Regions from separate parts of the Streptomyces phaeolivaceus genome, predicted to be linked through region 4. Evidence: riboswitches for the same ligand, from Rfam matches in the RefSeq annotation. Region 4 holds a riboswitch; each other region holds the start of a gene.
The links. Region 4 has a riboswitch for cyclic di-AMP ahead of F9278_RS22355 (M23 family metallopeptidase). Riboswitches for the same ligand answer to the same signal wherever they lie in the genome.
Positions count from the first base shown of each region.

Region 1: linked by a shared signal. The riboswitch ahead of F9278_RS05770 (C40 family peptidase) and the one ahead of F9278_RS22355 (M23 family metallopeptidase) in region 4 are both predicted to bind cyclic di-AMP.
Region 2: linked by a shared signal. The riboswitch ahead of F9278_RS18960 (transglycosylase family protein) and the one ahead of F9278_RS22355 (M23 family metallopeptidase) in region 4 are both predicted to bind cyclic di-AMP.
Region 3: linked by a shared signal. The riboswitch ahead of F9278_RS31165 (C40 family peptidase) and the one ahead of F9278_RS22355 (M23 family metallopeptidase) in region 4 are both predicted to bind cyclic di-AMP.

Region 1 is NZ_CP045096.1:1,206,466-1,213,969, forward strand. It holds gene F9278_RS05760 (ATP-dependent Clp protease proteolytic subunit) at 124-765, shown strand; gene F9278_RS05765 (hypothetical protein) at 773-1,090, shown strand; cyclic di-AMP (ydaO/yuaA leader) riboswitch at 1,463-1,633, shown strand; gene F9278_RS05770 (C40 family peptidase) at 1,637-2,110, shown strand; gene F9278_RS05775 (ATP-binding protein) at 2,178-2,636, opposite strand; gene F9278_RS05780 (helix-turn-helix domain-containing protein) at 2,883-3,743, shown strand; gene F9278_RS05785 (DUF397 domain-containing protein) at 3,753-3,977, shown strand; gene F9278_RS05790 (8-amino-7-oxononanoate synthase) at 4,035-5,165, opposite strand; gene bioB (biotin synthase BioB) at 5,379-6,590, shown strand; gene F9278_RS05800 (adenosylmethionine--8-amino-7-oxononanoate transaminase) at 6,583-7,504, shown strand, end outside.
Region 2 is NZ_CP045096.1:4,053,721-4,061,224, reverse strand. It holds gene F9278_RS18985 (SurA N-terminal domain-containing protein) at 1-33, shown strand, start outside; gene F9278_RS18980 (nucleoside triphosphate pyrophosphohydrolase) at 121-1,137, shown strand; gene F9278_RS18975 (hypothetical protein) at 1,139-1,684, shown strand; gene F9278_RS18970 (cytochrome P450 family protein) at 1,681-3,096, shown strand; gene F9278_RS18965 (LysM peptidoglycan-binding domain-containing protein) at 3,223-4,302, shown strand; cyclic di-AMP (ydaO/yuaA leader) riboswitch at 4,485-4,665, shown strand; gene F9278_RS18960 (transglycosylase family protein) at 4,670-5,389, shown strand; gene eno (phosphopyruvate hydratase) at 5,803-7,089, shown strand; gene F9278_RS18950 (FtsB family cell division protein) at 7,220-7,504, shown strand, end outside.
Region 3 is NZ_CP045096.1:6,707,801-6,715,304, reverse strand. It holds gene F9278_RS31175 (M23 family metallopeptidase) at 1-1,140, shown strand, start outside; gene pcrA (DNA helicase PcrA) at 1,233-3,758, opposite strand; cyclic di-AMP (ydaO/yuaA leader) riboswitch at 4,010-4,182, shown strand; gene F9278_RS31165 (C40 family peptidase) at 4,192-5,391, shown strand; gene F9278_RS31160 (NACHT domain-containing protein) at 5,411-7,504, opposite strand, start outside.
Region 4 is NZ_CP045096.1:4,756,449-4,763,952, forward strand. It holds gene lhgO (L-2-hydroxyglutarate oxidase) at 1-645, shown strand, start outside; gene trmB (tRNA (guanosine(46)-N7)-methyltransferase TrmB) at 959-1,774, shown strand; gene F9278_RS22340 (PrsW family intramembrane metalloprotease) at 1,954-3,333, shown strand; gene F9278_RS22350 (aldo/keto reductase) at 3,792-4,736, opposite strand; gene F9278_RS22355 (M23 family metallopeptidase) at 4,976-6,043, opposite strand; cyclic di-AMP (ydaO/yuaA leader) riboswitch at 6,054-6,215, opposite strand; gene F9278_RS22360 (PP2C family protein-serine/threonine phosphatase) at 6,525-7,504, opposite strand, start outside.

The DNA of each region.
Region 1 (7,504 bases), 3.5 Mb from region 4:
CACCGCGCGCCGCCCCGAGCGGAAGATCCCGTTCGCGGGGCGCCGTCTCTCGCCGGGCCCCTCCCCAGCCCCTCGTACGTCCTGTACATTCTGTACAGAAGCCGTTCCAGAGGAGGCGTCCCCATGCCCGCGAACCGACCGTCGGCCCGACATGTGCTGCCCGAGTTCACCGAGCGCACCGGTGCGGGTCACCGGACGATGGACCCGTACTCGAAGCTGCTGGAGGAACGGATCGTGTTCCTCGGGACACCGATCGACGACACGTCGGCGAACGACGTGATGGCGCAGTTCATGCATCTCGAGTACCAGGCGCCGGACCGCGACATCTCGCTGTACATCAATTCGCCGGGCGGCTCGTTCAGCGCGATGACGGCGCTCTACGACACGATCCGGTTCGTCACCTGCGATGTGGAGACCGTCTGTCTGGGGCAGGCGGGTTCGGCCGCCGCGGTGCTGCTGGCGGCGGGCACGCCCGGCAAGCGGTTCATGCTGCCGGGGGCGCGGGTGCTGATCCACCAGCCGGGGACGACCGACCGGATCGAGGGGCAGACGAGTGATCTGGTCATCCAGGCGGCGGAGTTGACGCGCAACCGCCGGATGCTGGAGGAGATGCTCGTCCGGCACACGGGGCGCGGCCCGGAGCGGATCGCCGCCGACATCGAGCGGGACCTGTTCCTCGACGCCGAGGCGGCGGTGGCGTACGGGTTGGCCGACCGGGTGATCCGGAGCCGCAAGGGCTCGCCCACGCTCCCCGGCGCGAGGTGAGGCGCGGATGCTGCCACCCGAACTGCCGCCGCTGCCCGCGCTCACCCGCGCCGAGGCGGAGCTGATCGACCGTTACCTGGACGTGGTCGATCTGCTCGGCCGGATCAATCCGGCCCGTCCGGGCGACACCTACCGCGGGTTGCGTGCGGCGCAGGCGCTCGTCGCGAAGGCGATCGCCCTGCGCGAGGCGCTCGAACTGATGCACAGGCGCGGGGAGAACGAGGTGCACGCCCCGACGCTCGCGCGGGCCCTGCGGGTCCTCGACGGCGAACGGCGGGCCGGCCGGGTGGCCCTGCCCCCGGAACCGGAGGACTCACCGACCTGAACCGATCCAGGCCCGCGCGCCGTACTACTGACGGGGCGTCCGGTCCGGGTTTCACGCCCTTCGGACGGCCTACCGCGATCGACCCATCGGCCCATACGTCGCAAGGACCTGTCAAGTTGCGCAACACGCCTGGTACATGGCCGGAGCACGCCATTCCGGTGCTGGTGCGGACCTCCTCGGCCACTTGGACACACCCGCCGAAATCCCCCTGTCCACCCGAACGGGGGAGTGGTGAGTAAGACCACAAATCCATGGTTCCGTTGGGATTTTCGGACGTCCGTGCGCCAAGATCCCTTCCTGACGACAAGCCCCCGCCGCAGCGGCGGGGCGATCCGGGTGGACGCCGAGTCCTGCCGCTACCCGGATGACCGGTCGACAGGAGTGCATCGGCAGGAGTGGAGGACCCAAGCACGACGGGTCGCCGGAACGGTCAACCCATGACCGGGCCGAGCAGCCCTTGGGGTGAAGCCGCGTCAGCGGCCGGGCAACTTCGCCAGCCCGAATCCGACAGGTCATCCTTCACAGGCGGCTGACGAAGGGTTGCGCATGACTGCGCTGAATCGTGTCCCGTCGCTGTTGACCCGGGCCGGCACGGCCTCGGCTCTCACCATCGCCGCAGTGAGCGGCAGCATCGTGGTCCCGGGCGCCGCATCCGGCGCCGAGGCCGCCACAGTGGCGTCGAAGGCACTCAAGGTCGCGGCTTCCAAGAAGGGCTCCCCTTACAAGTACGGCGCCACGGGTCCGGGCAGGTTCGACTGCTCAGGGCTGACGCTCTACTCGTTCAAGAAGGCGGGCAAGAAGCTGCCCCGTACTGCTCAGCAGCAGTACAACAAGACGAAGCACATCTCCGCGAGCAACCGCAAGCTCGGAGACCTCGTCTTCCTCCACTCCGGTTCGAGCGTCTATCACGTCGGTATCTACGCGGGGAAGGGAAAGATCTGGCACTCGCCGAAGACGGGTGACGTCGTCCGGCTGCAGAAGCTCTGGACGAAGAACGTCTGGTACGGCCGGGTCCGCTGACCCACCGTCGGGGGCGGCGGAGCGCTCCGCCGCCCCCGACGCCTCTGGTGCGCGCCGATCGCGGTCCTCATGTCTCCTGCGGACCGCCCGCCGTGACCGGTTGCACGGGGACCGTCCACGGAAGTTCGATCGCCACCGTCTTGCCGCCCTCCCGAGTGGGTCTGACGCTCAGCCTGCCGCCGCATTCGGCGGTCAGCCAGCGGATGATGACCATGCCCCGGCCGTTGTCCTGTTGGACGGCGGCCGGCAGTCGTTTCGGGAAGCGTGGATGGCTGTCGGTGACGCCGATGCGCAGGTGCTCGTCCCGGTCGAGGGCGAGGTCCACGGTGAAGGTGGGCGACTGGCCCAGGGTGTGCTGGACGGCGTTGGTGGCGAGTTCGGACACGATCAGGCGCACGGTCTCCGCGATGTCGGTGTCGCCCGGCAGGCCCCATTCGGCGAGCACGCCGGCGACGTAGTTCCGGGCGGCGGACACCGAGGCGGGATCGCTCGGCAGAGTGACGGATGCTTCCAGGTGATCTGCCATGGCGAGGCGTCCCTTTCCCACGGGACCGGTGTCCGACAGGGAGCGGATGGTTCGACTACGGTCCCGGACTGGTGCTTCGCGCCAGACTGCCACTACCTGGGCTGTCTCGGGTGCGATCCACCAAGATATGCATATATCTGTCGCTCGAAGCGGTGAACTATCCGACGGCCGACCGTATTCGGGTGGGGTCTTCGTCCATCCTCTGTCGTCACCCCGACTTCGCGCGCCGGGCGGAAGGAGAATCCCATGCAGTACGGTCCGGCGGTACGCCGCCGCAAGCTCGGTGCCGAGTTGCGTGTGCTGCGCACCCGTTCCGCGCTCACCAGTATCGAGGCGGCCGACCGCGTGGGCTGGCACCAGTCCAAGGTGAGCCGGATCGAGACGGGCGCCAGCGGGGTGAAGCCCGCGGACGTACGCAAGCTGCTGGACGCGTACGGGGTGGACGACACCGAATTACGGGAGCTGCTCCTGGCGTTGGCGGGCTCCGAGGACGGCGGCGGGCGGCACAACTGGTGGCACGCGTACCGGGGCGTACTGCCGCCGACGTACCGGGACTTCATCAGTCTGGAGTCGCAGGCCGGGGGGATGCGGACGCTGGAGACCTCGGTGGTGCCGGGGCTGCTGCAGATCCCCGAGTACGCGCGGGCGGTGACCCGGGCCGCGGTGGAGGGGCTGGAAGACGACAAAATCGACGCGCTCGTGGAGGTGCGGCTCGCGCGGCAGGAGGTTCTGCGCGGGAGCCCGCCGATGAGGCTGAGCGCGGTGCTCGACGAGGGCGTTCTCCGACGTGAGGTGGGTGGCCCGGAGATCATGACGCGGCAGCTGGTCCATCTGGTCGAGGCGGCGCGGCTTCCCCAAGTGCGACTGCAGGTGCTCCCGTTCACTGCCGGGGCGCATATCGGCGTCACCGGCCCTTTCGTAATTTTCTCGTTTCGGAGCACATCTGATCTGGACGTGGTTGTTCTCGACCACTTGACGAGTAGCCTCTACCTCGAACGGAAAGAAGACCTCAAGGCGTATGTCGAGGCCTTCAACGCCCTTCAGATCCACGCCCTTTCGCCCGAGGACTCGTTGGATTACATCGCCGGACTAGCCACCGGCGCGTAAGGAGGCACCATGTCCGCACTGCCTCGGAACGTAACCACCAGTACCGAACTGCGCGGAGTGCGATGGCTGCGCAGCAGTCGCAGCACCGGAATGAACAACTGCGTGGAGACGGCCCGTCCCGGGCCCGGCCGCTGGGCCGGTCTGGTGGCCGTACGCGACTCCAAGAACACGGCGGGGCCCGCCCTGCTGTTCGACCCCGACGCCTGGGAGGGATTCATCACCACGCTGCGGTGACCACCACCGACAGCGTGTGCGCTTCCGCTCGTGGCGACGCTCGGCCGGGACGCCGACTCACGGTCGCGTATCGCCGATGATCCCCACGGCTCGATCGATCTGCCCCTGTGTGAGATCCGCGCGGGCGGTCAACCGCAGCCGTGAGACGCCGTCGGGCACGGACGGTGGGCGGAAACAGCCGACGGCGAGACCCGCCGCCCGGCAGTTGGCCGCCCATCGGACCGCCTGATCCGGCGACGGCGCGCGTACGGACACCACGGCGGCGTCGGGCCGCACCGCTTCATGGCCCGACGCCGTCAGCCGTGTGTGCAGCTCCCGCGCCACCGCACGGGCCCGCGCGGCCCGTTGCGGCTCCCGGCGCAGCAGCCGCAGCGCGGCGAGCGCCGCGCCGGTCGCGGCCGGGGCGAGGCCGGTGTCGAAGATGAACGTCCGGGCCGCGTTGACCAGATGGTCGATGACGTGGGCCGGGCCGAGGACGGCACCGCCCTGGCTGCCCAGCGACTTCGACAGCGTGACCGTCACGACCACGTCGGGGTCGCCCGCGAGCCCCGCCGCGTACGGCGCGCCCCGGCCCCCGTCGCCCAGGACGCCGAGTCCGTGGGCGTCGTCCACGATCAGCCCGGCGCCGTACTCCCGGCAGACGGCGGCGAGGGCGGCCAGCGGGGCGGCGTCCCCGTCCACGGAGAAGACGGTGTCGGAGACGGCGACGGCGGGCACCCCGCCGCCCGTGCCCAGTGCCTTGCGGACCGACTCCGGGTCGGCGTGGGCGACGACCTGGGTGGTGCCCCGGGCCAGCCGGCAGCCGTCGATGAGCGAGGCGTGGTTGCCCGCGTCCGAGACGATCAGGGAGCCGTGCGGGGCGAGCGCGGTGACGGCGGCGAGGTTGGCGGCGTAGCCGGAGGAGAAGACGAGGGCGGCCTCGAAGCCGCAGAAGTCGGCGAGTTCCCGCTCCAGCTCGCCGTGCAGCTCGGTGGTGCCGGTGACGAGCCGGGAGCCGGTGGCACCGCCGCCCCACCGCCGCGCGGCCTCCGCGGCGCCCTCGGTGATCTCGGGGTGCCGGGCGAGACCGAGGTAGTCGTTGCTCGCGAGGTCCAGGAGCGGCGAGTCGGCGGGGCGGGGCCGCAGGGTCCGTACGAGCCCGGCGCGGCGGCGCGCCGACGCCTGCTCGTCGATCCAGCCGAACGCCATGGGTCCTCCGGGGTGTGGGCGGGCGGTGTGCCGCGGGCAGGCCGCGGGGCCGGCGCCGTGGTGCACGGTGCCGCCGGTGCTTTTGTAGGCAGTGCACAGACACTAACGGCCCCGCCGACCGCTCACGATGTGGTGATACCCACACGCCGATCCCACTCTGTTGTCCGAACTCTCCTTGGCCGGAAGCGGTCCCGTAGGACAGGATCGGCTCTCATGGACCTGCTGAACACGCTGGTGGACAAGGGGCTCCGGCGCGAGCCGCCGAGCCGTGCCGAGGCGCTCGCCGTTCTCGGTACCTCCGACGACGAGCTGTTGGACGTGGTGGCCGCGGCCGGGAAGGTGCGCCGCCACTGGTACGGGCGCCGGGTGAAACTGAACTATCTGGTCAACCTCAAGTCCGGTCTCTGCCCCGAGGACTGCTCCTACTGCTCCCAGCGGCTCGGCTCCACCGCCGGCATCCTCAAGTACAGCTGGCTCAAGCCCGACGAGGCCTCCAAGGCCGCCGCGGCCGGGCTCGCCGGGGGCGCCAAGCGGGTCTGTCTGGTGGCGTCCGGACGCGGTCCGACCGACCGGGACGTGGCCCGGGTCTCCGACACCATCAAGGCGATCAAGGATCAGAACGAGGGCGTCGAGGTGTGCGCCTGTCTCGGTCTGCTCTCCGACGGTCAGGCGGAACGACTGCGTGAGGCGGGCGCGGACGCGTACAACCACAACCTGAACACGTCCGAGGCGACCTACGGCGAGATCACGACCACCCACACCTACGCCGACCGGGTGGACACCGTGCGGAAGGCGCACGCCGCCGGACTGTCGGCGTGCTCCGGGCTGATCGCGGGCATGGGCGAGAGCGACGAGGACCTGGTCGACGTGGTCTTCTCGCTGCGCGAACTGGACCCGGACTCGGTGCCGGTGAACTTCCTGATCCCCTTCGAGGGCACCCCGCTCGCCAAGGAGTGGAACCTCACCCCGCAGCGCTGTCTGCGGATCCTGGCGATGGTGCGGTTCGTCTGCCCGGACAGCGAGGTGCGGATCGCGGGCGGTCGCGAGGTCCATCTCCGGACGATGCAGCCGCTCGCCCTGCACCTGGCCAACTCGATCTTCCTCGGCGACTACCTCACCAGCGAGGGCCAGGCCGGCAAGGCCGACCTGGAGATGATCGCGGACGCCGGGTTCGAGGTGGAGGGCACCGACCAGGTGACACTGCCGGAGCACCGGGCGCACGTCGCGGCCGTTTCCGCCGGGGGCGGCTGCGGGTCGCACGCGGACGAGGGCGCGGGCGCCGGTTGCGGGTCGCACGCGGGGGGCGGGGTGTGCGGTTCCGCCGCCGAGGCGCCGGCCGTCAGGACCCCGGCGGGCGAGGCGCGTACGGACCTGGTCGCCGTACGCCGTCGGGGCACCGGAACCGATCTCGCGCCCAATGCCTGAGCTGCCCGACCGGAGCGTGGCCGAGCTGGTCGAGCTGGACCGGCGGCATGTGTGGCATCCGTACGGGCCCATGCCGGGCCGGCGGGAACCGCTCGTCGTGGAGTCGGCGAGCGGGGTCCGGCTGAAGCTCGCGGACGGCTCGGGCGAGCTGGTCGACGGCATGTCCTCGTGGTGGTCGGCGATCCACGGCTACAACCACCCCGTCCTGAACGAGGCGGCGCGCGAGCAGCTCGGCCGGATGAGCCATGTCATGTTCGGCGGGCTCACCCATGAGCCCGCCGTACGGCTCGCGAAGCACCTTGTCGACATGTCGCCCGAGGGTCTGGAGCATGTCTTCCTCGCCGACTCCGGGTCGGTCTCGGTCGAGGTCGCGGTCAAGATGTGCCTCCAGTACTGGCGTTCGCTCGGCCGCCCCGGCAAGCGGCGCCTGCTGACCTGGCGCGGCGGCTATCACGGGGACACCTGGCAGCCGATGTCGGTGTGCGACCCGGAGGGCGGGATGCACGAGCTGTGGCAGGGCGTCCTGCCCCGGCAGGTGTTCACGGACCCGCCGCCGGCCGCGTACGAGGAGTCGTACGCGGAGTCGCTGCGCGCGGCGATCGAACAGCACGCCGACGAACTGGCCGCCGTGATCGTGGAGCCGGTGGTGCAGGGCGCGGGCGGGATGCGGTTCCACTCCCCCACGTATCTGCGGGTGCTCCGCGAGGCGTGCGACGCGCACGACGTGCTGCTGGTGTTCGACGAGATCGCGACCGGGTTCGGGCGCACGGGCGCGCTGTTCGCGGCGGACCACGCGGCGGTGACACCGGATGTGATGTGCGTCGGCAAGGCGCTGACCGGCGGTTATCTGACCATGGCGGCGGCCCTGTGCACCGCCCGGGTGGCCGACGGGATCTCCCGGGGCGAGGTGCCGG
Region 2 (7,504 bases), 700 kb from region 4:
GAGGTCACCGGGACGGGCTCGCGGTCGGCGTAGCGGACTCAGCGGACTGTTCGAACTGTCCTCGACCCCGGCCTGTGGACAACTTCGGGGGTCGTCCGTGACGTGGGTTACGTTCGTGGGGTGAACGCACACCGCCCCGACGGCGCCCCCGCCCCCACGGCCCCCGAGACCCCGTCCCCCTCGCCCGGCCGAGTCGTCCTGCTCACCACCAGCCACCGGGTCGCGCCCGGCCTGCTGTCCTGGCCGGCCTGGCAGGCACTGCACGGGGCGGACCGCGTCCTCTGCGCGGACGAGGCACATCCCCAGCTCCCCTACCTCCGGGAGGCGGGCATAGCGGTGGAGCGGGCGACCCCGACGGCCGAGGAACTGGTCGACGCCTGCGCCGGCGACCGCACCGTGGTCGTCGTGGCCACCGCCGAGGGCGAACCCGGCCTCACCGACGGCCTCGCCCGCCTCGCCGGCTCCGGCCGCGTCCGGATGCCGTCCCTGGAGCTGCTCCCCGCCTCCTACGACCTCCCCGGCGCCCGCCTCCTCGACCTCGTCCAGGTCATGGACCGCATCCGCGCCGAATGCCCCTGGTCCTCCCGGCAGACCCATGACGGCCTCGCCAAGTACGGCATCGAGGAGGCGTACGAGCTCGTCGAGGCCATCGAGGAGGGCGACCGCGACGAACTCCGCGAGGAGCTGGGCGACGTCCTCCTCCAGGTCGTCTTCCACGCCCGTATCGCCGAGGACGACCCCGACACCCCCTTCTCCATCGACGACGTGGCCGCCGGTATCGTCACCAAGCTCATCCACCGCCACCCGCACGTCTTCGGCGACGCCACGGCCACGACCCCGGAGGAGGTCAAGGCGCACTGGCTCCGCACCAAGGCCGTGGAGAAGCGCCGCGAGTCGGTGACGGACGGCATCCCCCTGGGCCAGCCCGCCCTGGCCCTCGCCACCAAACTCTCCTCCCGAGCCCGCACCGCCGGCCTCACCGTCCCCCCACCCCCCGGCGACGACATCGGCTACGAACTCCTCACCCTCGCCGCCCAGGCCGAATCCAAGGGCCTCGACCCAGAAACAGCCCTCCGAGCAGCCGCCCGCACCTACCGCGACGCGATCCGGGCGGCGGAGGGGCTGGGCACGCGCTGACATGTATCGGAGCCACGGGACTCCTGACCTGGTGTGGGACGAGGTGAAGGAGAAGTTCGACCCCGACTCGATGGGCGCACTGCCGGACCTCCATGTCCCGGACACCACGGCGGACGACTGGCAGGCTCTCCTCGACCTCGTCGTGGAGAGTGGCTGGCAGCACGAGTACAGCGAAGGAGGCACGACTCTCGCGGTGCCGAGCGCCGCCCACGTCCTGGCCCGACCGCACGACGCCGAATGCCCCCAGCTGAGGGTCCGGCCGACGCAGGACATGTTGGCGATCTTCCGCTTCCACGCGGACGAGGAGATCGACTTCGACATGGACCTGCGGGAGATCCAGGGTCAGGACCGACTCGACGCGTTCTGCGGGTTCCTCCGATCCATCGGCCGCCACCTCGGCAAGCCGGTCCTGATGTGTCCGGAGGGCGTGGACGACAGTCCGGTCCTGGGCTTCGATCCCACGCTCGGCCGGGTCGTGGTCCTCCCCGACCGGGCGGTGGGGAGCGGGGGAGGGGCGCCGGGGCAGGCGGATACCGTCGGTGGGTGACCAAGCAGACCGCATCCTCCTCCACCGGCACGTCGCCCGGCGTCCCCGCGGGCGTCCCCGCGGGCACCTCCGGGGGTGCCCCCGGCGGGACCGGCGGGCCCGAGCTCTTCACCTGGGAGTTCGCGACCGATCCGTATCCGGCGTACGCCTGGCTCCGTGAGCACGCGCCCGTGCACCGGACGCGGCTGCCCAGTGGGGTGGAGGCGTGGCTGGTCACCCGGTACGGGGACGCGAAGCAGGCGCTCGCCGACGGGCGGCTGTCCAAGAATCCGGCGCATCACGACGAGCCCGCGCACGCCAAGGGGAAGACCGGTATCCCCGGTGAGCGCAAGGCCGAGTTGATGACGCATCTGCTGAACATCGATCCGCCGGACCACACCCGGCTCCGCCGGCTCGTCTCCAAGGCGTTCACTCCCCGCCGGGTCGCCGAGTTCGCCTCCCGCGTCCAGGAGTTGACCGATCAGCTCATCGACCGGTTCGCGGAGAAGGGCGAGGCCGACCTCATCCACGAGTTCGCGTTCCCCCTCCCCATCTACGCGATCTGCGACATGCTCGGCGTCCCCCGCGAGGACCAGGACGACTTCCGGGACTGGGCGGGCATGATGATCCGGCACGGCGGCGGGCCGAGGGGCGGTGTCGCCCGGTCGGTCAAGAAGATGCGCGGCTATCTCGCCGACCTCATCCACCGCAAGCGGGAAGCGCTCACCGAGCACCCCGCCCCCGGCGAGGACCTCATCTCCGCGCTCATCCGCGCCTCCGACCACGGTGAGCACCTCACCGAGAACGAGGCCGCGGCGATGGCGTTCATCCTGCTGTTCGCCGGGTTCGAGACCACCGTCAACCTCATCGGCAACGGCACCTACGCCCTCCTCACCCACCCCGAGCAACGCGCCCGCCTCCAGGCCTCCCTGGCCGCCGGGGAGACCGAACTCCTCGAAACCGGCGTCGAGGAACTCCTCCGCTACGACGGCCCCGTGGAACTCGCCACCTGGCGCTTCGCCACCCAGCCCCTCACCATCGGCGGCCAGGACATCGCCCCCGGCGACCCCGTCCTCGTCGTCCTCGCCGCGGCCGACCGCGACCCGGCCCGTTTCGACGACCCCGACACCCTCGACCTCTCCCGCCGTGACAACCAGCACCTCGGCTACGGCCACGGCATCCACTACTGCCTCGGCGCCCCCCTCGCCCGCCTCGAAGGCCAGACCGCGCTGGCGACGCTCCTCACCCGTCTCCCCGACCTTCGACTCGCGGTGGATTCCGCCGATCTGAGATGGCGAGGAGGGCTCATCATGCGGGGATTGCGTACGCTTCCGGTCGAATTCACCCCGCGGAAGCGGTCCGTGAGCGGACCCGGGCAGCCCGTAGCACTACCTCATTCCGCGGCGGGAAGTGACACTCCCTCAAGTCTGTGATCTTCACGTGATCTACGCTGCATTAACTTGTGACAACTGATCGACTGCGGCTACGTTCACACGTCAGTGCGAAGGGGTCACCACATCCTTCACACCGGTCACTGCTGTCGTGTGAAAGGCAACCGCATGCTCTCCGGGAACGGTCGTCACCGTCGCCCCCGCCAGGCTCCGGCCCTCCTCGTCGCCGCCGGAGTGACCGGCTCGGTCATCGCGATCCCGCTCCTCGGCGCCACCGGCGCGAGCGCGGCCGACGGAACCACCTGGGACCAGGTGGCGGACTGCGAGAGCGGCGGTTCGTGGAGCGCGGACACCGGGAACGGGCGCTACGGCGGCCTCCAGTTGACCCAGGAGAACTGGAACGACTACGGCGGCCTCGACTACGCGACGACCGCCGACCAGGCCAGCCGTTCGCAGCAGATCGCGGTAGCCGAGAAGGTCCTCGCCGACCAGGGCGTCGGCGTCTGGTCCACCTGCGGACTGCTCCACAACCTCGGCGGCGACTCCGGTTCCGCCGACGTGGACACGGGCGTCACGGACGACTCGACGAATTCACGCGATTCATCCAGTTCGTCTGATTCCTCCGGTTCATCCAAATCATCCGGTTCGGCCGATGGGGGCGACTCAAGCGGATCGAGCGGCTCAAGCGGCTCGGGCAACTCGAACGATTCGGCGAAGTCGGGTGATTCGGATGATTCCGCCGAACCCGGTACGTCGAGCGACTCGCCCTCCGAGGACTTCGACGGTTCCGCGAAGGCCGAGACCGGCACCGGCTCGGACGGCTCCACGGACTCCGAGAGCACCGAATCGGACAAGTCGCCACAGTCCGACAGCTCTTCGGTCGCCGAGGGCGGCGAGGACGGCGAGGACGGCGAAGGCGGCACCGGCCGTCACCGCGGCGCCAGCGCCGACGAGAGCGCCGGCGCCGAGGCCGGTGCCGGCGAGGGCGCGGCCGACGACTCCCGCGCCACCGACTCCGCGCCCTCCGGCCGTCACGCCTCCCGTGGCGGCGACACGGCGCGCGAGGGCGCGGACGGCGCGTACACCGTCCAGGTCGGCGACAGCCTGACGGGCATCGTGAACTCGCTCGGCCTGGACGGCGGGTGGCGCGGGCTGTACGCGGAGAACCGGGACACGGTCGGAACTGACCCGGACCTTATCCTTCCCGGTCAGACCCTCGAAGTCGGTGCCGAAACGGGCGAAAAGTAGCGGCAGTTCGGGTCATGGTTCGCCCTTGAATGCCCGTTTTGATCTATGTGGGAGATGAATCACAGACCCCCTGATCGTCTTTGAAATCCGGCGAATCACATGCCTACGGTCGTGACCGCTCGCCACAGCGGGCCCCTGCGGTCGGTACGCCGAATCCTGCCAACGGCCGCAAGGAACAGTCGTCGCGTCAAGCGCCGTAGGCAGGAGCGGGGGACCCAAGGTAAGTGCCGCGCCCAGCGATTCACGCTGGACCGGCTCGGGGTGAAGCCGCGTGACGTGAGCCGAGAGGTGAGCGTGCGCGGCCGGGCAACTCAACCGGCCCGAACCCGACAGCTCACCTCGCAGGCGTCGGTGAGGGGATCACTCCATGCTGTTTTCCAGCAAGGGCAAGCACCGTCGCCCGTCCAAGGCCGCTCGCGCCATCGCCGTCGCCGGTGTCACCGGCGCCGCCGCCATCGCCGCCCCGCTGATGGTCGCCGGCAGCGCCTCCGCCGCCACCGCCTCCGAGTGGGACACCGTCGCCCAGTGCGAGTCCGGCGGCAACTGGTCCATCAACACCGGCAACGGCTACTACGGCGGCCTGCAGTTCTCCGCCTCCACGTGGGCCGCCTACGGCGGTACGCAGTACGCCTCCACCGCCGACCAGGCGAGCAAGGCCCAGCAGATCGCGATAGCCGAGAAGGTCCTCGCGGGCCAGGGCAAGGGTGCCTGGCCGGTCTGCGGCACCGGCCTGTCCAGCGCCTCGTACGACGGCGCCGCCGCCTCCAGCGGCAACTCGGACTCCGGCTCCTCCGCGCAGCAGAACACCCAGCAGAACACCCAGCAGAACTCGCGGGAGAGCACCAAGAAGAGCACCGAGGACACTCGCGCCTCCCGCTCCTCCGAGCGCGCCACCGTCGAGACCCCGACCGGCAAGAAGGTCAAGAAGGGCGACGGCGAGTACAAGGTCGTCAAGGGCGACACCCTCAGCGCCATCGCCGAGAAGAAGAACGTCAAGGGTGGCTGGGAGAAGCTCTTCGAGCTGAACAAGGACATCATCGACGACGCCGACTTCATCTACCCGGGCCAGCAGCTCCACCTGAGCTGACCCGTCGTGGCCCGTGAGGGGGGGGCCGGCAGGGCCGAAAAATCTGGCCGCTCCCCAGCTGAACCACAGCCCGCTCACATCCGTGTCCTCCATAGTGAAGACCTCGTGAGGGCCGTCCCCCCGTCCCCACGGGCTCCCCGCCCCGGTGCGCATTCCCCCGTACGCACCGGGGCGGGGCTTTTTCCTGCCCGCCTCCCGGGCCTCTCCCTCTCCCTCTCCCTCTCCCTCTTTCTGCCCTCTCCCTCTTTCTGTTCACTTTCTCGCCCACCCCCCTTTGTTCCGAGCTGAAACAATAGGTACCGTCTGTCTGTCCACGGGACGGTCGGTCGGCTGCCGACGGCCCGGGGGCGGTTAGGCTCTAGTCGCAAGGCCCAAGCGGCCCCGCACAACCAGCGTCACATCCCATGAAGGAGATGCTCGTGCCGTCCATCGACGTCGTCGTAGCCCGGGAAATCCTCGACTCGCGAGGCAACCCCACCGTCGAGGTCGAGGTCGGCCTCGACGACGGCAGCACGGGTCGTGCCGCCGTTCCGTCCGGCGCCTCCACCGGCGCCTTCGAGGCCATCGAGCTGCGCGACGGTGACCCCAACCGCTACCTCGGCAAGGGTGTCGAGAAGGCCGTCCTCGCCGTCATCGAGCAGATCGGCCCGGAGCTGGTCGGCTACGACGCCACCGAGCAGCGCCTCATCGACCAGGCCATGTTCGACCTGGACGCCACCGACAACAAGGGCTCCCTCGGCGCCAACGCCATCCTCGGCGTCTCCCTCGCCGTCGCCCACGCCGCCTCCGAGGCGTCCGACCTGCCGCTGTTCCGCTACCTCGGTGGCCCGAACGCGCACCTGCTGCCCGTCCCGATGATGAACATCCTCAACGGCGGATCCCACGCGGACTCCAACGTCGACATCCAGGAGTTCATGATCGCCCCGATCGGCGCGGAGTCCTTCTCCGAGGCCCTGCGCTGGGGCGCCGAGGTCTACCACACCCTCAAGAAGGTGCTGAAGACCAAGGGCCTGTCCACCGGCCTCGGCGACGAGGGCGGCTTCGCCCCGAACCTGGAGTCCAACCGCGCCGCGCTCGACCTCATCATCGAGGCCATCAAGCAGGCCGGTTACGTCCCCGGTGAGCAGATCGCGCTCGCGCTCGACGTCGCCGCGTCCGAGTTCTACAAGGACGGCAAGTACGAGTTCGAGGGCAAGTCCCGCTCGGCCGCCGAGATGACGGAGTACTACGAGGAGCTGGTCTCCGCGTACCCGCTCGTCTCCATCGAGGACCCGCTGTACGAGGACGACTGGGCCGGCTGGAACGTCATCACCCAGAAGCTGGGCGACAAGGTCCAGATCGTCGGCGACGACCTCTTCGTCACCAACCCCGAGCGCCTCGCCCGCGGCATCGAGGAGGGCTCGGCCAACGCCCTGCTCGTCAAGGTCAACCAGATCGGCTCGCTGACCGAGACCCTGGACGCCGTCGAGATGGCCCAGCGCAACGGCTTCAAGTGCATGATGTCCCACCGCTCCGGCGAGACCGAGGACGTCACCATCGCCGACCTCGCCGTCGCCGTGAACTGCGGCCAGATCAAGACCGGCGCCCCGGCCCGCTCGGACCGCGTCGCCAAGTACAACCAGCTGCTGCGCATCGAGGAGATCCTCGACGACGCCGCGGTCTACGCCGGCCGCTCCGCCTTCCCCCGCTTCAAGGGCTGACACCGGCAGAACGGCAAGTAGGAAGCGTCGTACGTACGTCCCCGTACTCGGTCCCGTACCGTGTGCGGGGACGTTGCAATGCGCGCGCGTATGACTTTCGCCGGACGCACAGGAGAAGGGGAAGCGGGACATGGCCGTGAAGGACCGGGACCGGGACCGTTTCTCCACCGCGACCCGGCTGAAGGTGCTCGGTGAGCAGACGGCCGCCCGGGTCTACCGCTCCCAGACCAAGCGCCAGGCCCGCCGCTCCCGGCTGACCGGCCGGGCCGCGCTGCTCGCCCTCGTCCTCTGCTCGATGATCGTGGCGCTCGCCTATCCCATAAGGCAGTACGTCTCCCAGCGCGCCGAGATCGCCGACACGCAGCGGCAGCGGCAGGAGGCGCGCGAGCGGGTCGAGGAGTTGCGCGACCTCAAG
Region 3 (7,504 bases), 2.0 Mb from region 4:
TCGGCCCGGTTGGGGCAGTCCGACCAGACCCAGCAGTGGGTCGGCACCCAGCACTTCGACACCGGCGCGTTCGACGCCACGCAGTGGAACAGCGACGGCACCCCCGTGGGTGACGAGCACGGCGCCGCCGCCGAGGCGTACGACGCGCACGAGCACCCGCAGACCGTGATGGTGGACCTGTCGGCCGTGGACCTCTCGGCCGAGGCCGCCGACTTCCACCAGCAGGCGACCGCCACGTTCGAGCAGATCGCCCCGTACGACCAGGACGAACACCTCTCCGCGGACGGCGAGTTCGAGAGCGACGACGCGGACCGCGACACCGTGCTCCTCGACGGCGAGGAGGAGGTCACCCCGGCCGCCACCAGGAGCGCGAGCCCCGGCCGGGCGGCCACCCGCGCGGCCTCGCGGTCGCGCCGGAAGGCTCCGGCCAAACGTTCCGCCCTGCTGACCGTGGCCGTTCCGTCGGCCTGTGTCATGGGGGTCGCGGGGATCGCGGCGGCCTCGGTCGGCGCGACGTCGGACGACACGGAGACGACGGCGTCCATCAAGTCGGACGCCACCGCCGTGAAGCCGTCCACCGCCAACAACCAGCTCGACACCCAGCTGGAGAGCCTCTCCGCCGAGGCCGACGACTTCGCCGACCGGGCCAGCCGGACGCAGGAGCGCATCGACCTCAAGGCCCAGCAGGAGTTGGAGCAGAAGAAGGCGGCGGCCGAGGCGGCCCGCAAGGAGCGACTGCGGCCGAAGTTCGCGCTGCCGGTCGCCAAGCACGGACTCAGCGCGTACTACGGGCAGTCCGGCGTCAACTGGATGTCCCTGCACACCGGTATCGACTTCCCCGTCTCGTACGGCACCGCGGTGATGGCCGCGACCGACGGCACCGTGCGCACCCAGTGGAACGCCGCCTACGGCAACATGGTCATCGTGACGGCCAAGGACGGCACCGAGACCTGGTACTGCCACCTCTCCACGTACAAGGTCGCCTCCGGTACGACCGTCAAGGCCGGCGACACCATCGCCTACTCCGGCAACTCGGGCAACTCCACCGGCCCGCACCTGCACTTCGAGGTCCACCCGGCGGGCGGCTCCGCGATCGACCCCCTGCCGTGGCTGCGCAGCCACGGGTTGGATCCGACGTAAGCGCGACGGACACAGGACGACAAAGGAAGACGAAGACCGGGCCCCTGCTCAGCAGGGGCCCGAGTCATGTCGCCTCACCGGACGACCGTCGGCTACAGCTTCTCCACCGGCGCGTACCTCAGCAGCAGCCGCTTCGGCTTGGCGTCACCGAAGTCGATCGTGGCCTCCGCGTTGGCGCCCGCGCCCCCGACACCGACGACCGTGCCGAGGCCGAACTGGTCATGGGTGACGCGGTCGCCCACCGCGAGCGAGACCACCGGCTTCTCGTTGCCTCGGCGGGTCGCGAAGCCGGACGCGCCGGAGGCCGAGGAACGGGAGCGGGACGAGGACAGCGAGGACACGACCCCGGCGGCCGGCCCCGAGGAGACCGGCGCGGAGGCACCCGTGCGCTTCCACTCCAGATGCGTCGCCGGGATCTCCTCCAGGAAGCGGGACGGCGGGTTGTACGAGGGCTGGCCCCAGGCGCTGCGTAGCGAGGACCGGGTGAGGTAGAGCCGTTCCCGTGCGCGGGTGATGCCGACGTACGCGAGCCGGCGCTCCTCCTCCAGCTCCTTGGTCTGGCCGAGGGCACGCATGTGCGGGAAGACGCCGTCCTCCATGCCGGTGAGGAAGACGACCGGGAACTCCAGGCCCTTGGCGGTGTGGAGGGTCATGAGCGTGATGACGCCCGAGCCGTCCTCCTCCTCGTCGGGGATCTGGTCGGAGTCGGCGACGAGGGCGACCCGCTCCAGGAAGGCGGAGAGCCCGGCGGGCGTCGCGACGGCCTCGCCCTCGCCCTCGCCCTCTCCCTCGCCTGCCGCGGCCCCGGACTCCTGCTCGAACTCCAGGGCGACGGCGGCGAGTTCCTGGAGGTTCTCGATACGGGTCTCGTCCTGGGGGTCGGTGGAGGCCTGCAACTCGGCGAGATAGCCGGTGCGTTCGAGGACCGCCTCCAGGATGGTCGCCGGTCCTGCGCCGGAGTCGACGACGGTCCGCAGGTCCTCCATCAGCGTGTTGAACCGCTTGACGGCGTTGGTCGAGCGGGACGCCATGCCGTACGCCTCGTCGACGCGCTTCAGGGCCTGCGGGAAGCTGATCTTCTCGCGCTGCGAGAGGGCGTCGATCATCGCCTCGGCGCGGTCCCCGATGCCGCGCTTGGGCACGTTGAGGATGCGGCGCAGCGGGACGGAGTCCTCCGGGTTGGCGAGAACGCGCAGGTAGGCGAGGACGTCCCGGACCTCCTTGCGCTCGTAGAAGCGGACGCCGCCGACGACCTTGTAGGGCAGGCCGACGCGGATGAAGATCTCTTCGAAGACACGGGACTGGGCGTTGGTCCGGTAGAAGACGGCGACGTCTCCGGCCTTCGCGTCGCCCGCGTCCGTCAGTCGGTCTATCTCGTCGGCGACGAACTGGGCCTCGTCGTGCTCGGTGTCGGCGACATAGCCGGTGATCTGGGCGCCCGCGCCCGCGTTGGTCCACAGGTTCTTGGGGCGGCGGGACTCGTTGCGCTCGATGACCGCGTTGGCCGCGCTCAGAATCGTCTGCGTGGAGCGGTAGTTCTGCTCCAGCAGGATCGTCGTCGCGTCCGGGTAGTCCTCCTCGAACTGGAGGATGTTGCGGATGGTCGCACCGCGGAAGGCGTAGATCGACTGGTCGGCGTCACCCACGACGCACAGCTCGGCGGGCGGTACGTCCCACTCGTTGGGCGGGACGTCGACCGGGTGCTCGGAGGTGCCGACCAGCACTCTGACCAGGGCGTACTGGGCATGGTTGGTGTCCTGGTACTCGTCGACGAGGACATGCCGGAAGCGGCGGCGGTAGTGCTCGGCGACGTCCGGGAAGGCGCGCAGCAGATTGACCGTCGTCATGATCAGGTCGTCGAAGTCCAGCGCGTTCGCCTCGCGGAGGCGGGACTGGTACATCGCGTAGGCCTGGGCGAGGGTCTTCTCGAAGCCGTCGGAGGCCTGGGCGGCGAAGTCCTCCTCGTCGATCAGCTCGTTCTTCAGGTTCGAGATCTTGGCGCTGAAGGACTTGGGCGGGAAGCGCTTCGGGTCGAGGTCCAGATCACGGCAGACGAGCGCCATCAGCCGCTTGCTGTCGGCGGCGTCGTAGATGGAGAAGGAGGAGGTGAAGCCGAGCTTCTTGCTCTCCCGGCGCAGGATCCGTACGCACGCGCTGTGGAAGGTCATGACCCACATGGCGTTGGCGCGCGGGCCGACGAGCTGCTCGACGCGCTCCTTCATCTCACCGGCGGCCTTGTTGGTGAAGGTGATCGCGAGGATCTGGCCGGGATGGACCCGCCGCTCGCCCAGCAGATGGGCGATGCGATGGGTGAGCACCCGGGTCTTGCCCGAGCCGGCGCCGGCGACGATGAGCAGGGGGGACCCGGCATGCACCACGGCCGCGCGCTGGTTCTCGTTCAGCCCGTCCAGGAGCGCCGCCGCGTCGATCGCGGGGCGGGGGGCGCCGTCGCGGTAGTACGCGTCCCGGTCCGGTGGCGCGTCGAACTTCCCGCCGAACAGATCGTCCGGAAGCGGCTCCGGTACGTGATCGTCCTCGGGCGGCGGCGGGGGTTCCTCCGCGTGGCCGCGGGGGGCCTGGAGGTCCGCCAGAAAGCTGTCGTCAAAGAGGCTGCTCATCGCTCTCCGAGTCTAGGCGCCCCCACTGACAGCGGGAGGCCGCCCCGGGAAGTTCACAACCGTACACACTCGCCACGCACCGCGACCGCCGCGCGACGGTGAGCGATCGATCCTACCGTCTGTCGCGCCGAAGAGGCTAAGGTCACGAAAACGTATCAGGCATATCGAACATCAACCTTCACACGGGCCACACGAGTTGGCTAGCTTTTTCCCTAGGACCGTACGACCCAACCGGCGAACGTCGCCGGGCCGCACGGCCTCCGCCGAGTCCGGTACGCCTTCCGTCGGCGCCGGAGCCGGGGACCCACCGACCTCTGGGGTGAATCGACCCGACCGCCGCACGCGGCAAGGGTCGTAGGGCAAACCTTCCGAAGCTTGCGCCCGAACCCGACAGCTAACTCGGTAGGCGGACAACGGAAGGAGACGCCGAACCATGGCGCCGCACCGCAAGCCGCGTCCGGCCGGCCGGACGCGCGCGGGCATCCGCACCCCCGCTCTCGCCACCGCCGCCCTCACCTCCGTGGCCCTGCTCTCGCAGACGGCCACGGCCGCGCCGTCGACCGACGACAGGCCGAGCCTGGAGGAAGTCGAGAAGAAGGTCGACGACCTCTACCGCCAGGCCGGGTCGGCGACCGAGAACTACAACGCGGCCAAGGAGAAGACGACCAAGCAGAAGAAGCAGGTCGACACCCTCCTCGAAACCGTCGCCAAGCGCACGGAGAAGCTCAACGAGGCGCGGGAGGAGCTGGGTTCGTTCGCCGCGGCCCAGTACCGCAACGGCGCGGCCGCCCCCGACCAGGCCTCGCTGCTCCTGGCGGACAACCCGCAGGACTACTTCGACCAGAACCAGCTGATGGACCGGTTGACGGACCGTCAGAAGGACGCCGTCGACTCGTACGTCACCGAGCAGGCCGAGGCGACGGAGCAGCGCCAGGAGGCGAGCGACAGCCTCGAACAGCTCACCGAGTCACAGAACGCCCTCAAGACCAGCAAGGCCAAGGTCCAGGCGAAGCTGGCCGAGGCCCGTGAACTGCTCTCCAGCCTCACCGCCGAGGAGAAGGCCCGGCTCGCCGCGATCGAGAAGCGCGAGCAGGAGGAGGCCGACCGCAAGGCGGAGGAACTCACCCGGCAGCAGACGGCGACAGCCCAGCCGACCCAGAACACCCAGGGGAGCCAGGAGACTCAGGGAACCCAGGGAACGGTCCAGGAGGAGGCCTCCGCCGGCACGGAGACATCCACCGAGACCGCCGCCCCGGCCGAGGACTCCACCTACGCCTCGAAGGCCGCCAAGGCCCTCGCCCGCGCCCGCGCACAGATCGGCAAGCCGTACGTCTGGGGCGCCACCGGCCCCGGCTCCTACGACTGCTCCGGCCTCACCCAGGCCGCCTGGAAGGCCGCCGGCGTCGACCTCCCCCGCACCACCTACGACCAGGTCAACACGGGCACCACCGTCTCCCTGTCGAACGCCAGGCCCGGCGACCTGATCTTCTTCTACGACAACATCGGCCACGTCGGCCTCTACATCGGCAACGGCATGATGATCCACGCCCCCAAGCCGGGCACATACGTCCGCGAGGAGTCGGTCTTCTACGACGGCGAGTCCTCGATCCACAGCGTGGTGCGACCGGCGTGACGGCAGGGCGACAGCCCGGTCAGGTCCGTCCGGGCAGCTCCAGCATGCGGGGTATCTCGCGCCGATAGCGGTTCACCGCCGCCCACGCCGCGTCGGGTTCCGCGGCGAGCTTGGCGCGGGCGGTGGTGAGCCGGCCCAGGGGCCCGGGACCGGCGGACCGCAGCCAGTCGAGGCGCTGCGCGAGATCGGAGGCGTCGCTGTCGGTGAAGGTGCGCAGAAGGGTCGCGCCCAGGGCGAGATAGGACCGGACCTGGTCCGCGGCCCGGCGGGTCTCGTACTCGTCCGAGGGAATCGCGGGCATCGTATAGATCAGTTGTTCCCATTCGACGGCGTCCACGGGCGCCTGTGAGACCTCGCCGATCCAGCGCGCGGCCGCAGGCGCGTGGTCACCGGCCAGGGTCGCCGCGTAGCGGGACTGCGCGGACAGTACGGCGTACGCGTCCTCGGTGATCAGTTCCCTGGCCAGAGGCGCGAGTTCACCGACATCACGCAGGGCCTTGGCACCGGCGAGGCTCATCACGGCACGCAGCAGATCGCGCGGCAGCCCGCCGGAGAGCACCTGGCACAGCCACAGGTAGGGCTCGGGCAACCAGACACCGCGCAGTTCCAGCAGGCTGCGGGCCTGTGCCAGGTCGAGCGGCGGCACGGCCACGACCTTGTCGAAGGCACTGTCGAACGCGGTCCGCACGTCGAGCACATGCCGCCCGAACGCGGTGAGCGCGTCCTCGGAGACGGCGACCAGGAAATGGCATCCCTGAATACCGAAGACGACCTTGAGGTCGTTCAGGAACCGCTCGGCCTCCTCGGCGCTGCCGAGTTTGTCCAGTTCGTCGATCCCGATCACGACCCGGCCGCCGAGCGGGCGCCGTTCCAGCGCGACGAGATCGAGCAACGCCCGGAACCGTGCGACCAGTTCGGGATAGGTCAACACCTGTTCCGTGTGCTGGACCTGCCGCGCGTCGGCGAGTTGGAGGCCGGCGGGGAGCGCGAGCTGGTTGGTCCGGGTGCGCATGACGGTCAGTTGGTAGTGGAGGGTGCGCAGATGGCGCAGGGCAGCGGCTTCCGCGGCTCCGGTGCGTCGTTCGTGCCTGCGCGTGGAACGCCCTGAGAGCACCAGGGCCCACCCGATACCGACGACCGCGGTCACGGCTCCGCCGATTCCGACGAGCAGCGGCCGATCCACGGACCACGACTGCCCGAGTTCGGTGAGCTGCGGCCACAGGAACGCCCCGACGCAGGTGAGCACCCCGGCGACCACGGCGAAGGCCGCCCCGATCCGCTGCGCCCGTGCCTTCCAGCGGGTCGGCTCGGTCCCGGGCGGCCCGTCATCGGCCGCCTCCACTCCGGTGATCCTGCGGCACACCTCCGCGAAGAGGTGGATCAGGAACTCCCGCGGGTCGTACGACGTCGGGGCGGGCACCAGCACGAGCAGGTCGTCGGCGGCGGTCGCCGCGTCGGGTGCGCAGAACCGTTGCATGAGACTGCTCTTGCCGGCCCCGCGTGGCCCGCTCACTCCGAGGCTGGCGCTCTCCAGTTGCCTCAGGTGGTACTCGGTCTGCCGCGCCGCCTCAGTGGCCACGAACTGGTCGGAGCGGCGGATTCCGGTGAGGCGGGAGGGGTCGATCGTGGGAAAGCTGAGGCTCTGGTGGCCGCGACCCACCGGCAGTCGGCCCCGCAGGAGCGGCATCACACCGTCCCGGGCGAGGGCCGCCAGCCAGTCACGCCTTGCCTGGACCGCGGCGTCCCGGGAACGGGTGGCGGGGAGTTCGGGCCAACGCGTGGGGTCTTCGAGGCGGAGAGCGCGGTGGGTGGCGGCGTGCGGGCGGGCGTAGAGGTAGACGGGGAGGGTGAGTGCGGTCAGCACGGCGGAGACCATCGCGACGGCGGGAAGGCGATCGGGGGCGACGCCCGTCAGAACCGACAGCACGACGAGGGGGCCGAAGGCCGGCGCCGGTGAAATCACCCAACGCCTGTGCCAGGCGGCGGCCGACGTCGGCCACTGCCGGAATCCGAGCCAGACGAGAGCCGCCCCGAACCATGCCAGGGCCACCTCGTCCAGGGCCATCCCCATCAGGCCCACGGCGTTCAGCAGGAAGATCACGCCGAGGCCGGC
Region 4 (7,504 bases):
ATCCGGGGCGGTGACGTCGTACGGGGACGGGTGCTGGTGAACTGCGCCGGGCTGCGCTGCGACGAGGTGGCCCGGATGACCGGGGACGAGCCCGGGATGCGGATCGTGCCGTTCCGGGGGGAGTACTACGAGCTGGCGCGGCCCGAGCTGGTCCGTGGACTCGTGTATCCGGTGCCCGATCCGGCGTTCCCGTTCCTCGGGGTGCATCTGACCCGGGGGATCGACGGGGGTGTGCACATCGGGCCCAACGCGGTGCCCGCGCTGGCCCGCGAGGGGTACGGGTGGGGGACCGTACGGATGCGGGAGCTGGGGGCGACGCTGGCCTGGCCCGGGTCCTGGCGGATAGCGCGGCGGCACTGGCGGTACGGGGCGGGCGAGCTTCGGCGGTCCGTGTCGAAGAAGGCGTTCACCGGGGCGGTACGGCGGCTGCTGCCGGCCGTGTCCGAGGGCGATCTGGTGCCTGCGGCGGCGGGGGTGCGGGCGCAGGCCGTACTGCGGGACGGGACGCTGGTGGACGACTTCCTGATCCGGGAGGGCGCGCGGGCGGTGCATGTGCTGAACGCGCCTTCGCCCGCGGCCACGGCTTCGCTGCCGATCGGGCGGGAGGTGGGGAGGCGGGCGTTGGCGGTGTTGGCTCAGGTGTGAGGGGATCGCTGCCGGGGGTGGGTGGGCTCAGCCTTGCGGGGGGCTCCATCTTGCCGGGGGTGGGTGGGCTCCGCCTTGCCGGGGGTGGGTGGGCTTCGCCTTGCCGGGGGTGGGTGGGCTACGTCTTGCCGGGGGTGGGTGGGCTCCGCCTTGCCGGGGGTGGGTGGGCTTCGCCTTGCCGGGGGTGGGTGGGCTACGTCTTGCCGGGGGTGGGTGGGCTCCGCCTTGCCGGGGGTGGGTGGGCTCCGCCTTGCCGGGGCTGCGTGGGCTCGGCGCACCGGTGGGTTCCACGGCGCCGTAAAATCGGGGCACTGTGTCTGACTCCGCCAATTCCCCTGAGTCCCGCACCCCCGGTGCCTCCCTTCGGCATGCCCGGGGCAAGGGTGAGCCTCGGTTCCCCGATGGGCCCAAGCCCGATCCCGCCGGCTCGCATTTCGAGCGGCGGATCAGGAGTTTCCAGCCTCGGCGGAGCCGGGTGACGACCGGGCAGGCGGACGCGTTGCAGCGGCTGTGGCCCAAGTGGGGGCTCGACATCGACGGGCGGGCGCTGGACCTCGGCCGGCTGTTCGGGGACGAGAAGCCCGTCGTGCTGGAGATCGGGTTCGGGATGGGCGAGGCCACCGCGCGGATGGCCGCCGACGACCCGGAGACCAATGTGCTCGCCGTGGATGTGCACACGCCGGGCCAGGGGAACCTGCTGAACCTCGCGGACCTGGACGGGCTGTCCAATGTGCGGGTGGCCAATGGGGACGCCATCATCCTGCTGCGGGAGATGCTCACGCCCGACTCGCTGTCCGGGCTGCGGGTCTACTTCCCCGACCCCTGGCCGAAGAAGCGGCACCACAAGCGGCGGCTGATCCAGGAGGAGTTCCTCACGCTCGTCGCGTCACGGCTCCGGGCGGGGGCGATCGTGCACTGCGCGACGGACTGGGAGCCGTACGCCGAGCAGATGCTCGAAGTGCTGACCGCGCACCCCGAGTTCGAGAACACCCGGGCCGACGGCGGGTTCGCGCCACGTCCCGGGTTCCGGCCGCTGACCCGTTTCGAGGGACAGGGACTGGACAAGGGTCATGTGGTGAACGATCTGCTCTTCCGCCGCGTACAGCAGCCCGAGTCCGGCTGCGGCTGAGCCGACGGGTGCCGCAGGGTGCCGGCAGTGCGGTTCCGACAGGTGCCGACAGGTGCGGTGCCTACAAGTGCGGTGCCGACAGGTGCGGTGCCGACAGGTGCGGTGCCGACAGGTGCGGTCCGGCTGGGCGTACCACGCGCCGTCGCGGGCGGCGTCCCTTCCTCGTTAGGGTCGATGTAATGGCCACCAGTCCCCCCTACCCGACGCACCCCAGCGGCCCGGCCGGTGGGTATGTGTTCAGGCCCACGCGCTGGTGGCAGCGGAAGAGCGTCAGATACACGGCGCTGATAGGGCTGCTCGGGCTCTCCGGGCTCGTCATCCTCGCGCTCGTCCGGGAACAGACCGGCACGGAGGGGTTCCTTGTCGGGCTGGGGCTCGCGGTGCTGCCCGTGCCGTTGCTGATGGCCGCGTTCCGGTGGCTGGACCGGGTGGAGCCGGGACCCTGGAAGAACCTGGTGTTCGCGTTCGCCTGGGGGGCGTGCGCGGCGGCGCTGATAGCCATCGTGGCGAACAGTTTCGCCACGCGGTGGATAGCCACGGCAACCGCCGATCCCACGCATGCCGACACGCTCGGCGCCACCGTCATAGCGCCCGTGGTGGAGGAGACCGCCAAGGCCGCGGCCGTCTTACTCGTCTTCCTGTTCCGCAGGCGGGACTTCACCGGGATCGTGGACGGGGTGGTGATCGCGGGGTTCACCGCGACCGGGTTCGCGTTCACCGAGAATATTTTGTACCTGGGCACCGCGTTCGGGACGGATCAGCTCAGTGGGGGGAGCGGGCTGGCGTCGGTCACCGCCGCCACGTTCTTCGTGCGGGTGATCATGTCGCCGTTCGCGCATCCCCTGTTCACCGTGCTGACCGGGATCGGGTTCGGGATCGCGGCGTTCTCCGCGGAGTGGCAGCGGGGGCGGCGGGTGCTCGTGCCGGTGGTGGGGCTGGTGCTCGCCATGGGGATGCACGCGGTGTGGAACGGGTCGGCGACGTTCGGGGAGTACGGGTTCTTCGCGGTGTACGCGGCGTTCATGGTGCCGGCGTTCGGGTTGCTGACGTGGTTGGTGATCTGGGCTCGGCAGCGGGAGTTGCGGACCGTGCGGGAGGAGTTGCCGGCGTATGCGGCGGCGGGGTGGCTGACGCCGGCCGAGCCGTTCGTGCTGGGGTCGATGCGGGCTCGGCGGGTGGCGCGGGAGTATGCGGCGCATCACTTCGGGAAGGCGGGGGCGCGGTCGATCGCCGAGTACGAGGTGTACGCGACGCGGTTGGCGTTTCTGCGGCGGCGGGGGCGGCGGGGGTGGGCCGGGGGTGACTTCGCTCTGCGGGAGCGGGAGTTGTTGTTCGAGCTGTGGCGGAGGCGGGAGGTGGCTCGGTCGGCCATGGGGTTTGCGGGGCGGGAGGTGGGGGCCGGGGGGTGGTCCGGGTATGGGTACGGCGGTGGGTACGGGTACGGCGGTGGGTACGGGTACGGCGGTGGGTACGGGTACGGCGGGTATGGGTCGGGGTATCCGCAGCCTGTGGGCTACGGGGTGTCGGCTTATGCCGTGTACAACCCGTATCGGTCCTAGGGGCGTGGGGGCGTGGGGGCGTGGGTGGGTCGGGGGCGCGCCGGGGGGTGTCCGTCCTCGGAACGGCGCGGAATCGGTTGGCTGAGAAGTGGGACGAGTTGACGCGCCAACCGCTGCGGGCGGACACCCCCCGACACGCCCCCTTCTCGCCGTACGCCCCTGACCCGCCGTACGGGGTGCCCGCGGCTATAGCCGCGGGCAATCGTGCCGCTGGGGCGGCACGGGTGGGCGCAGGCGGTGCCCCGTGAGCGCCGGGTCGCGCGACCCGGCTCGGCCCGGCACCGGCCGCCGGGTGCCATGTGCAACGAGAGGCGGATCCCGACGGCCGTAGGCGGACGTACGCTGTCGTAGGCGGACGTACGCTGTCGTAGGCGGACGTACGCTGTCGTAGGCGGACGTACGCGGCCATAGGCGGACGTACGCTGTCGTAGGCGGACGTACGCGGAGTTGGGTCGGAGTTACGCCGATGCCTTGGTCAGGTGGGTCAGTTCCTCGGGGGTCAGGGTGAGGTCGGGGACGGCCAGGAGGGCCGGGAGTTGGTCGAGGGTGCGGGCGGAGGCGATGGGGGCGGCGACGGTCGGCTGGGCGGCGAGCCAGGCCAGCGCCACGGTCGCGTGGGCGGCACCCCGGGCCTCGGCGATCTCGTCGAGCGCGGCGAGGACCCGCGTACCGGTCGGCGTTTCGAGGTAGGCACCCGCGCCCGCCGCCCGGGGGCTGTCGACGGTCGTGCCGGGGCGGTACTTGCCCGTGAGGAAGCCCTTGGCCAGGCCGAAGTACGGGACGGCGGAGAGGCCCGCGTCGGCGGCGACGGTCTGGAGGGCGCCCTCGTAGGTGTCGCGGGAGACCAGGTTGTAGTGGGGCTGGAGGGCGACATAGCGGGCCAGGCCCTCGGCGGCCGAGAAGTCCAGGGAGGCCTTCAGGCGCTCGGGGGTGATGTTGGACGCGGCTATCGCGCGGACCTTGCCGGCCTTCACCAGCTCGTCGAGGGCGGTGATGATCTCCTCGACGGGCACCTCGGGCTGGTCGAAGTGGGTGTAGTAGAGGTCGATGTAGTCCGTGCCGAGGCGGGCGAGGGAGGCGTCGGCCGCGGCCTTGATGTTGGCCGCCGTCAGGCCCGGGTACTCGGGGTGCTGGCTCACCTTGGTCGCGATGACCACGTCGGCGCGGTTGCCGCGAGCCTTGACCCACTTGCCGATGATCCGCTCGGACTCACCGCCCTCGTTGCCCTCCACCCACGCCGAGTAGGCGTCGGCCGTGTCGACGAAGTTGCCCCCGGCCGCCTTGTAGGCGTCGAGGACGGCGAAGGACTGTGCCTCGTCCGCCGTCCAGCCGAAGACGTTGCCCCCGAGGGAGAGCGGGAAGACCTCGATGTCGGACGTGCCCAGCTTGCGAAGAGAAGTCATGTAGGGCGTCAACCCCCGGCCCGGACCCTCGCATTCCGCCCCACCATGAACAGCACGTGAAGGGAGGAGAGAGAAGGGGAGAGAGGGGGGGAGAGAGGGGGAGAGGGGGAGGGGGAGGGGGAGGGGGAGGGGTGCCTCGTCCTCTTACCGTCCCGTCTCGCCCCGGCATGGCGAACGCCGCGTAGGCCCGTGGCCCGCGCGGCGTCGTTGTTGTTGTGCTCCGGGGAGCGGGGGTGGTCCTACGGGGTGACGCCCTTGCTGCGGAGCCAGGCCGCCGGGTCGATGCCGCTGGCCGAGCCGCCGGGGTGGACCTCCATGTGGAGATGGGCGCCGGTGACGTTGCCGGTGGCGCCCACGCGGCCGATGACGTCGCCGGTGGTGACCTTCTGGCCGACGCTAACGCCGATGGAGGACTGGTGGGCGTACCAGATCTCGGTGCCGTCATCGAGGGTGAGGACGGTCTTGTAGCCGTACGAGCCCTCGTAGCCGGCCTGCGTGATCGTGCCGCTGCCGACGGCCTTGATCAGGGTGCCGGTGGGGGCCGCGAAGTCCAGGCCGGTGTGGTAGCCGGAGGACCAGTACGGGCCCGCCTGGCCGAAGGTGGAGGTGAGGGTGTAGGAGGAGGTGGGAAGCGTGAACTGGCCCGCGAGGGCCGCGATGCGTTCAGCTTCCTTCTTCTTCTCCGCCTCCTCGGCCGCCTTCTTCTCGGCGGCGGCCTCCTTGGCCTCGGCTTCCTTCTTCTCCTTGGCGGCCTGCTCGGCGGCCTTGTCCGCGGCGGCGGTCTGGGCGGCCTCGGCGGCGGCCTTGTCGAACGCGTCCTGCTGGGACTCGGCCTGCGCGATGATCCGGGCGCGCAGCGCCTCACCGGCGTCCGCCGTGCCCTGGGCGGTGTCGGTGGCGATCAGACCGGCGTTGCTGAGCGGGGAGGTGGAGGCCTCGGGCTCCGGCGTCTCGGCCTCGGGCTCGTCCTCGAAGACCGAGCCGACGTTCGGCATGTCGGGCATCGAGATGGAGACCGGGGCCTTGCCGGACTGCGCGCTCGCCATACCGGCTCCGCTGACGGCGGCTATGACACCGACGCCGAGAACCGTGGAGCTGCGGGCCAGTCCGCCACGGGCGAGTACGCCGCGCGGCTTGGCGACACGGTGCCGGCCGCGAACGGGACGCAGGGTGTCCTCGCTGGGATTCCACTCCTGCCAGGGGCCCTCGTTGTCGCTGCTGTAGCTGCCGTAACCGAACGTCTGGCTCTCGCCTTCGCGTTGGGTCGGCACGAACGGGGCTTCGGTCGCGGACCGGTTCGACGCCACGTGGGCGTACTCCTTCCTTCCTCCTCGCCTACCGGGTTAGCTGACGGGTTCGGAGCAGGAAGGTCTCCTACGCGCGTAAACCGGACGTGCGTACTGCCACGGCGGTTTCCGTGCGATTCACCCCAGGGTGGTGGTTCCCCGGTTCCCTTGCGGGATTCGGCGCGTGAGCACGGAGCCGTCTCTTGTGACGGCTGGGACGACCGCGCTGCGTTATCGAACGTTAATAGACACGAGTGCTCCATTCCAAGCTGTTCCGAATGATCGTTCCGGCTTTCGCGCTGGACTTTACGGGTCATGAGGGGCCGAAAACGGGCGAGTTGGCATTGACTCACGAGTAACAGTTGTCCTGACGGTACGTCAGTTGTTATACGCAGGACGGTCGGACGGGCACGCTCGGTGACATCGAACAGATGGGAGGCGCGAGATGTGAGAGACGTGAGAGACGTGTGTGCGGGGGCGGGTGTGCGGAGGGACGTGTGTGTCAGGGGCGGTGGACCACCAAGAGGGCCATGTCGTCCGTCGTACGGCCGCCCGTGTGCCGGCGCACCTCCTCCGCCAGGGTCGTCAGCAGGGCGTCCGGGGTGGAGAAGGCGCGGCCGGACAGGCGGGCGGCCGGGTCGTAGAAGACACCTCGCGCGTCCCTCGCCTCGGAGAGGCCGTCGGTGTGGAAGAGCAGCGTGGCGCCGGGCGGGAAGTCGGTCTCCTCCGCGCGGTCGGGCCAGGTGGCCAGGTCCTGCATGCCCAGCGGGAGCGCGGGCCGCGGGGCGTCCAGGGTGCGCAGGGTGCCGTCGGCGTACAGCAGCAGGGGGGACGGATGGCCCCGGTTGACGATCCGGGCGCGGCCGGCGCCGTGCGGGAACTCCGCCAGTACGGCCGTCACGAACCCCTCGTACTTCACCGCCGCGTCCCGGCGCGCGGCCTCCCGCCGGGTGCTCTCGCGGGCCAGTGCCCGTTCCAGCCGCTGGGCCACCGCCTCGAGCGTCGACTCCTGTTCGGCCGCCTCCCGGAACGCGCCGATCAGCACCGCCACCGCCGACACCGCCCCCAGCCCCTTGCCGCGCACATCGCCGACGACCAGCCGTACGCCGTGGGGCGAGTCCTGCACCGCGTACAGATCGCCCCCGATCGACGCCCCGGCCTGCGCCGCCTCGTACCGCGCGGCGATCTCCAGCCCGCCGATCCGCTCCTGCGGCACCGGCAGTACGGCCCGCTGCGCCGCCTCGGCGATCTCCCGGGCGGTCGCGAGCCGGGCGTCGCTGCGGCGGACGAGACGGTTGATCAGTACGGCCAGTACGGCGACGGTGGCCACCGTGGCGATCTCGGTGATCGCGTCCACATGGCCCGCGTCGTCGTAGACGATCCGTACGGCGGTGATGCCGGCGACCGAGACGACGCCGGTGATCACCGTGCCGTGCAGCGAGAAGAGCGGGGCCGCCACCAGGGGCGCGGCGGTGAAGAAGG